One region of the Arthrobacter sp. A5 genome, then DNA from elsewhere that is predicted to be linked to it. Evidence: riboswitches for the same ligand, from Rfam matches in the RefSeq annotation. Region 1 holds a riboswitch; the other holds the start of a gene.

The links. A riboswitch is a leader RNA that binds a small molecule or an ion and turns the genes downstream of it on or off. The one in region 1 is predicted to bind fluoride.
Region 2: another riboswitch for fluoride. It lies ahead of ACLLJI_RS09315 (universal stress protein); the one in region 1 lies ahead of ACLLJI_RS17320 (MFS transporter).

The regions. Positions count from the first base shown of each region.
Region 1 covers NZ_CP180316.1:3,669,425-3,673,789, forward strand. The annotation lists gene ACLLJI_RS17315 (MutS-related protein) at 1-437, shown strand, start outside; gene ACLLJI_RS17320 (MFS transporter) at 456-1,790, opposite strand; fluoride riboswitch at 1,810-1,885, opposite strand; gene ACLLJI_RS17325 (cation transporter) at 2,262-2,867, opposite strand; gene ACLLJI_RS17330 (YkvA family protein) at 2,857-3,303, opposite strand; gene ACLLJI_RS17335 (hypothetical protein) at 3,308-3,445, opposite strand; partial or broken gene ACLLJI_RS17340 (IS256 family transposase) at 3,448-4,080, opposite strand; gene ACLLJI_RS17345 (hypothetical protein) at 4,222-4,365, shown strand, end outside.
Region 2 covers NZ_CP180316.1:1,996,055-2,000,419, forward strand. The annotation lists gene ACLLJI_RS09305 (DUF2382 domain-containing protein) at 1-667, opposite strand, end outside; gene ACLLJI_RS09310 (hypothetical protein) at 1,152-1,304, opposite strand; fluoride riboswitch at 1,521-1,599, shown strand; gene ACLLJI_RS09315 (universal stress protein) at 1,625-2,182, shown strand; gene ACLLJI_RS09320 (fluoride efflux transporter FluC) at 2,179-2,679, shown strand; gene crcB (fluoride efflux transporter CrcB) at 2,676-3,044, shown strand; gene ACLLJI_RS09330 (nitronate monooxygenase) at 3,085-4,164, shown strand; gene ACLLJI_RS09335 (MDR family MFS transporter) at 4,279-4,365, opposite strand, start outside.

The sequences.
Region 1 (4,365 bases):
ACTACAAACGCGAGGAAGACGCCGAACTCAACAGCGGCAAACTCGATGAGGAACTCGAGCGCATGAGCACCATCGCCGACACCATCACCCCCCATTCACTCGTACTCTTCAACGAGTCCTTCTCCGCCACCAACGAACGCGAAGGATCAGCCATCGCCCGGAACATCATCACCGCCCTGTTGGAGACAAACATACGCATCGTGTTCGTGACCCACTTCTTTGACCTCTCCCACGGCCTCTACACCCAACACCTGCCCAGGGCCCTGTTCCTGCAGGCGCAACGGGAAGACGACGGCCGACGGACCCACCGAATCGTAGAAGGAGAGCCGGCCTACACCAGCTACGGCGAAGACCTCTATGAGCAGATCTTCAGCAAGCACCGGCAGGCGTTCCGGCCCCCGCCACGGATGGGTCCTAGAAGCAGTCACCACCGGTGACGGGCCGTCCCGGGCCAATCACTTAACGGTGTCGGTCATCCGGCGCGGCGTCAGCGCCGGGGAGGAAAAGACCGCCCCGGCCATCCAGAACGCCGCATACAAAAAGGCCACGGTCGGGGAGAAGACCGCCCACAGGACACCGGCCACCACGGTCGCGCCCAGGTCACCAAAGGACTGCACCAGCCCCAACAGCCCGTACCCATTGCCCCTCAACCGGTCCGGCAGCAGTAACGCCACCGCCGTCTGCTCCGACGTCTCCGCGAAGCCAATCCCGACACCGGCGAGCACAAACCCAGCCAGCAACACCACCCAGCCACCCCCATCGATGGCAAAAAGTAGATAGGCGGCCACATACATGGCCGCGCCCAGGGTGAAGACCAGTCGCGGGCTCAGCCGATCGATCAGATGCCCACCGGCCAGGGCCGCGGCCGACGCCGCGGCGTTGTGGCATGCATACATCAGGATCGCCGCGGTCACTGCCGTCCCGGCGCCCATCCCGCCGGCTTCCAGTACCGTCGTGGCCCGCAGGATCAGCAGCGTCGCCGCAAGGTTTCCCAGTTCAAAGAACGACACCGGCAGCAGAGCCGTGAACAAGCCGGCCTGACGCAATTCGCCCACATTGAAACTGAGCGTCCGCTTCCCGGCCGGGGTGGCCACCACCTTGCGGGCCTGCCGTGCGGCCACCACGATGGCCACGGCAGCAAACATGCTCGGGATAAAGGACAACACGATCGCCGTCCTGATGCCCAGCAGCCCCACCAGGGAAGCCGCCAGCAGCGGGCCCACAATGGCCCCCGCGTTATCACCCGCCCGTTCAATGCCGGCCGCGCGCCCGTACGCGGTCCGGGGCGTGATCGACACCAGGAGCGTGTCCCGCGCCGGGGACCGCACCCCACGCGACGCCCACGCCAGCGCACGGAACCCGGCGACCTGCCACACCGCGGTACAGACCCCGATCAGGGCCGTCGCGATGGCGGTCAGCAGGTATCCGCCCGAGGCGATCTTGGCCCGGCGGGACGGATCATTGGACAGCGGGCCGCCAGCGAGCTTGCTCAACCCCACCAGGGCATCCGAGACGCCCTCTATCGCGCCCAGCGCGGCCGGGCCGCTGTGCAGGGTCGAACTGAGAAAGGACGGCAGCAAGGAGGTGACGAGCTCATGGCCCGAATCACTGAAAAAGGAAGCCGCACCCACCCCGAGAATGCCCGGATTGAGCCACTTCCCCGCCCGATCCGGCCCGGACCCGGAATCTGAGACACCCACTGGACCGGCAGTCCCAGGTACCGGACCAATGCCCTCACCTGCGGCGGTGCGATCATCTGCACCACCGTGGTCCCCACTCGTTTCGCCCATGGCAATCTCCCACCCGTCGCTCGGGGCAGGAAACCATCAGCCATATTGGCGGTTCGGACCCCAGGGCCCCGGCGGGATCCATCACCGTTAGCACGATCGTAACCGAAAGCCGGCCCAGCTGACACGCACCGCAAAAAGCCCCCAGACGCCAACAGATGCTTCCCCTGACCGGCCGTCCAGGGAACACGGATCCTCGGACGGGTCGGCGGCACGCTGACCTCCAGCACATTGGTCCGCAATCCGCCGGGGAACCGGCCGTCGTCAGTGCCAAGGCCACAGGGCCCGGGGTGGCTGTGCCCAGGAATCCCTGCCCCAGCGCAACACATGGCAAGGACACGCCCCACCGCCCCCGTCTGGCCATCGCCGGCGACAGGACCCGGCCTGCGACGACACCCACCGCGCGGCCAGGAATCTCCATTCCATGCACCCGCCAACGATGCCCGGGAGCACCGGGGGTGGGCGCGCCACCGGCTAATGGTGATGGCGGAAAATGTCCATGGCTTCACGGACGGCGTAGTAGACGATGACCAGGCCCGCCAGCGGATCCGCCCACCGCCACCCCGCCAAATCATTGAGCACGACACCGGTCAGGACCGCAGTGGCCAGCAACCCGTCGATGAACGTCACCCGCCCTTCGGCCACCAGGACCCGATTGCCCAACGCCTTGCCCGTGCGTGACCTGCCCGCAGCGAGGGTAAACATGACGACGGCCGTGACAGCAGTCCAGGCAATCCCACCCGGACTCGGTGTCGCACGGTGACCTACGGCCAAGGCAACCCCGGATTGGACCAACAGGTAGCCTGCCAGGACAAGAAACGCCCCGCCAATCAATTTCAGGGCCCATCTTTGACGCTGTTCGCCGGTGCCCGAGAGTTCCCAGATCACGACCAGGCTGGCGCCGATCTCAATCAGGCTGTCCAGGCCGAACCCGGCAAGGGCCACCGACCCGGCCGCAATCGAGGCAACCGCCAGAATAACGACACCAATCACGTTCCAGCCCAAAGTGAACCATTCCAGGGCAAATCCGCGCCGCCGCAGCCGATTCGAGTCCACGGCCTGCACATCGTCAAGCACCATCGCTCTGCCCCGATTTCGCGGCCGTCGGGCCCAGCCCTGCGAGCCGTTCAATGATCGCCAATCCGGCCGGAGTCCCGGGCCAGTGCTCGCGCAGCGACACCGGCCCAGCACTGCGAATCACCGAACGCAATGTGATCGCCACAATGATGACGTCATCTGCGTGACCAATCACCGGCAGGAAGTCCGGGACAAGATCCAGCGGAGACACCAAGTACACCAGCAGCAGAACAAGCCGGACACGAACACCACGCGGCAGGGACCGGTCAGCGCCCATGCGCCGGATGACGCGCAAAAGATCCGGCAACAGACGCAGTGCATCGTTTAGACCCACCGTCTCCGGATGGCGCCGGGCATAAATCCAGATGGCCAACAAAAGAACCAGATAGATGGCGGCCAGACCTGCCAAGATCCCGAGCAACGGTTCCCACCACTTCAAAGCCCTACTCTCCCGTCCCTGGCATCACCGAGTCGACCGGGGCGTGAAGGACCGCATAGACCCTCTCTGCATAGCTATCAAACACTGCCGCGCAGCACCGCAGCCTTTCCTCCGAGGCCAGCGCCTGCGGAAGTTCGAGCACGTCCAGAACGTTTCGTTTTCGCTGTCGCCGACGTCGAAGCCCAGGACTTCCCGGCGTCCGTCGGCGGCAACCCCGAAGGCGACCACGACCGCCTGGGACACCACACGGTGCCCGACACGGGCCTTGCAGTAGGTGGCGTCCAGGAACACATACGGGTATTCCATGACCGACAGATCGCGGTCCCTGAACGCGCCGACTTCGTGGTCGAGGGCCTCGCAGATCCGGGAAACTTCAGACTTGGAGATCCCGGTATCGGCCCCGAGCGCTTTGACCAGATCATCGACCTTGCGGGTGGAGACCCCGTGCAGGTAGGCCTCCATCACCACCGCGTAAAGAGCCTGGTCCACACGGCGGCGGCGCTCCAGCAAGGCCGGGAAGAACGACCCGTTCCGCAGCTTCGGGATCTTCAGGTTCAGGTCCCCGGCGGTAGTAGTCAACGTCCTGGGCCGGGACCCGTTGCGCTGGGTGGTAGGCGCCTCGGAGCGCTCGAACGGGGCGGCACCGATGAACGCGGTCGCCTCAGCCTCGATGAGCTGCTGGTACAGCGTTTCGGTCGCGGCACGGATCCGGTCCGAGACATCGGTGAGCTTCAGTTGTCCGAGGAGATCGAGCAGGGCAGACTGGTCTAGAGCCATCGTGTGTTTGTGTCCTTTGTGAGTTCTTTGATCGGTACTCACTGACCATCGCACGATGGCTCTTCACGTCGGAAATCCGATGCTCAGAAGCCGGGAACTACACCACTCCACGGGACGTAACCCTAAAGGAGCGAAAAAACAGTGGATAACGTACACCCCGTCATCACCTCAAGAGTCGTTTTTGACCGGATCAGACAAGACCATGACATTGCCGACCTTGAAGTCCGATTCGTGTACCCAGAACAGCTCAAAGCAATGATTCGGGACTATGTCCTGCCGTACATG
Region 2 (4,365 bases), 1.7 Mb from region 1:
CGCGTTCGACGGGGACTGTTTCCTTCTCCACCACCGGACGCTCCTCGTGCAACGTGACCTGATGCTCGTCTTCGGTAAGGTCGGGACCGCCTAGAGCATCGCCGCGGTTGGCCTCGGTTATGGGCTCCCTCTCGATCCTGACCTCTTCACGGCTGACGGGCACGGTTTTGGTGACGTTTTCGGTGACGATGTACTTGCGGAGCCTGGCGCGGCCGGTCTCCCGTTGTTCCGTGCCGACCCGAAGCTGCTCCTCGGATCGGGTCATGGCGTCGTCCGTATTAGGACCGGATGTGTCGCGTCCAGCGGCGCCGGTCCCGGTCCCGGTCCCCTCGACGTAACCCGATCCGCCGGCTGCCAGCTCATAATATCTGTACAGCTCGTCCTGCTCTTCCTCGGACAGGTGTCCGTCGGGATCGACCCGGGGAGCATCCTTGACCTTGTCCTTGCTGTACGGCACCACAATGTCGTTCCCCCGGGCAGAGGCGTCGTCCAGTGGCACGAAGGATTCGGAAGTGCCGAAGAGCCCGGTCTTGGCGGTGACCCAGTTCGGCTGTCCTGTTTCGTCGTCGACATAGATTTGCCCGATGGATCCAATTTTGTCCCCGTTGGAGGTGAGGACGTCGCCGCCGCTTTCGGCCAGACCGGTGAGATTTTCTGTGCTGATCATGATGTTCTCGCTTTCCATTGATGGTGCTGATGAATTGTGCGCAACAGATCCGGCCCCCGTCCGCGGCCGAGGACGCCGATGGGCGTACCGGTGGGAACGTTCGCGTATTTTCGGCCGCCTTGCCGGTGCTGCTGGCAATCCAGTGGATGAAGGACGACGACGACGTCTGCCGCGCTCGACGCGGGAAGGGCAGCGGAGCTGACGAGCGCGTACCTCAAGAACACGGGCATCCGAAACACTGGCCCCGAGAAAGCGCGCCATGCCGTCACCGGCCTGGATGTGAGGAAGTCCAGCATGAATTCTCCCGATGGCTTGCTGCAGCGAAAGGTTCCGTAGAGAAACCTGCCAGTTCCTAGCTTAAACCGGCAGCACCCCAAATTGGCAAGGGTGCTTGCTATATTTTTTTCGCCCAGCTATCCAGTTGCGGATGGATGCCCGCGGGGTGTCGACCCCCGGACTTCTATCGGCTGTCGGGGTCCCGGTCTTAGCTGTCGGGCGCTGCATCCTCGTCAGGTTCCACGATGTCCGGATCAATCGATCGGGAGAAGTCGACGGCGGGCGAATCCCGGGCCCGGGCGTGCTCGCTGGGTTCCTGTTCGCTGCCGTCCGGGGCGCGGGGGTCTGGATTTTCCGTCATGGCGCCAGCGTAGTCCTGTCTTGTGTTGCTGGGAACATGCCTACGGGCAGGGCTCCGTCCACCGGTGCTGCCGGGAACATGCCTACGGGCAGGGCTCCGTCCACCGGTGCTGCCGGGAAGGGGCAGGATCCCCGCCCACCGCCAGCAGCGCAAATCCGGTGCTGGCGCTGACAGCGCAAATCCGGCGCTGGCGCAGGCTGGGGCTTGGCGGTAAAGTCGTGATCCGGTGATGGATCCCGCCGGAGCCGGCGTGCCCGGTTCGAACCGCCGGTTGGCTGATGGTTCCTGCCTTGATCAACAGAGGTGGGTGAGTCGTGGGTGTGAGCGACCAACAGCCCCGCCATCATTGGGCCCATCGGTCCGCAGAGCTGTCCGACACGTCGGGTGTCACCGGAGGGGCCGGGCCGGTATTGGTGGGCACGATGCCCGGCCAGCCGGCCGCCGTCATCCTTAACGCTGCGGCACTTGCCGTCCGGCTCGGTGTTGAATTGGTCTGCGCTTACGTGGATGTGGCCTCCTACCCCGTGACCGGCCGCGGGGGAGCACCGGCCGGTGTCAGGCCCATCGATCCAGACACTATTGACGACGGCGGCGTGGAAATTCCGGCGGAGTTGACCGATCGCCTGGGCCAGGTGCTGGCGTCCAGCCCGGTCGTGTGGTCACTGCAGCTGCTTTCCGGGGACCCGGCACGGGCACTGGGCGTGCTGGCAGCCAGTCTGCAGGCAACCATGATCGTCGTCGGCACCCGGGAGCACGGCATCGGCGCGCGACTGGAGGACCTCCTGACCGGGTCCGTGGCCGTACATTTGACGCACCGCCAGCATTGCCCGGTGCTGGTGGTTCCGCTGGCGCCCGGCGGGGCGAGGCGAGAGCGGTGACGGAACCGGCGCATACGCCTCCGGCGCTGCAGCCTTGGATTGAGGATCCGGAGGCCGTTGCGGCGCGTCCTGCGCGCCCGGTTCATCTGCACCTTGGCCATATTCTGCTGGTAATCGCCGGCGGGATCGGTGGGACACTGGCACGGTACGGTCTGGGGACCGTGCTTCCGGCGCCGGCGGGGTGGCCGCTGCCGACGCTGCTGATCAACCTTTGCGGTGCCTTATTGCTGGGACTGCTGCTGGAAAACCTGGTGCGGCGCGGACCGGACCAGGGCGCGCTGCGGATCATCCGGCTGCTGGTGGGCACCGGATGCATGGGCGCCTTCACCACCTACAGTTCGCTGGTCCTGGATGCCAATGTGCTGCTCTCCAACGGCAGGATCTCCGGTGCGGCTCTCTATCTGGGCCTGAGCCTGGTCGGCGGGCTGGCCGCCACGACCGCCGGAATCTGGGCCGGCGCGCTGTTGCACCGGAGCGCGGGCGGCGGTCCGACGTGACGGTCGTGCTGCTTGCCCTCGCCGGTGGCCTCGGCGCCGGCACCCGGTTCCTGCTGGACGGACTGATCCGCTCCCGCTTCCGTACCGCCATTCCGATGGGCACCATCGCCATCAATCTGACCGGTTCGCTGGCCCTGGGCTTGGTGGCCGGACTGGTCCTGGGCCATCAGGCGCCAACGGATTTTCAGCTCATCGCCGGCACCGGATTCCTGGGCGGATACACGACATTCAGCACCGCCAGCTTCGAGACCGTGCGGCTGATCCAGGGCGGTCGCATCTGGTTCGCCGTCGTCAACGGACTGGGCACAATGGCGCTGGCCGTGGCAGCAGGGGCTGGAGGGCTGGGGTTGGCGGCCCTGCTCTAAGGGTGCTCGTCCGTCCGAAACCACGACGTAAGGAAGTCATATGTTTATGTACTCCGATCTGCGGATGCCTCTGATCGCCGCCCCCATGGCCGGCGGGCCATCGACTCCCGGGCTCGTTGCAGCGGCCGCCGCGGCGGGGGGCCTCGGCATCCTCGCCGCGGGCTACAAAACGGTCCCCGCGATGGCAGAGGAGCTCGAAATTACCCGTGGGCTATCGGACAACCGGCTAGGAATCAACCTCTTCGTCCCGGCGCCGCCAGGGCCGGTTGGCAACGGTTCCTCATCGGATCGGGCCGCGCTCGTGGCCGGCTACCGCCGCATCCTGCAGGAGGAAGCGGACCGGTACGGCGTCTCCCTGCCGGAGCCGGATCCGTCGGACACCGATGCCTATGCCGCGAAAGTCGATTACGTCGTCGCGCACCCGCTACCCCTGGTCAGTTTCACCTTTGGCACCCCGGAACCGGATGTCGTCGAACGCCTGCACCGAGTGGGGATGCACGTGACGGTGACGGTGACGGACGCTGCCGAGGCCCGCGCCGCGGTGCGTTGCGGGGCGGACAGCCTCTGCGTCCAGGGCCCCGATGGCGGCGGGCACCGGGGCACCCACACAGCGGAGGAATCGCCGGGCAGCGACAATCTTGGCGCCCTGCTGACGGACCTCCGCCGGCTCACCACCTTGCCGCTGATTGCCGCCGGCGGTGTGCGGTCCGCGGCGAACATCACCGGACTGCTGGGACAGGGGGCGGCGGCCGTCCAGCTAGGCACCCTGCTGCTGCGCAGCCCCGAGTCCGGGGCCCAGCAAACCCACAAGGACGCTCTCGTCTCCGGACGGTACACCGGCACCACGCTGACCCGGGCTTTCTCCGGCCGCTTTGCCCGCGGACTCACCAACCGCTTCATCCGGGCGCACGATGGCCAGGCGCCCGCGGCGTATCCCGAGGTCAACCAGTTGACACGTCCCCTTCGTGCGGCCGCGGCGGCGGTAGGGGACGCGGACGGCCTGGCGCTCTGGGCGGGCGTGGGATTCGCCGCCTGCCGTGCCGAGCCGGCCGAACAGATCATGGCCGAATTGTGGCGAGAGGCATGCGCCGCTGCGCCGACCGACGACGGGAGCGCGTGAACACCGGCTCCGCGCCCGGGCGATGAGCCGGGCTGACGTCGGGTCGGCATGGGGATCAGGCGCCCCCCCGGCACGGTCGCGTAATATCCCGTCCGTTCCTTCCGGCCAGGCCGTTCAGCGGCCGTGGCTGCCGGAGAGTGCCTCCGGTCCTGCACCCCGTTCGGCCGGGTCGTCCAGGCGGTTGTTGGTCATCCCGTCAAT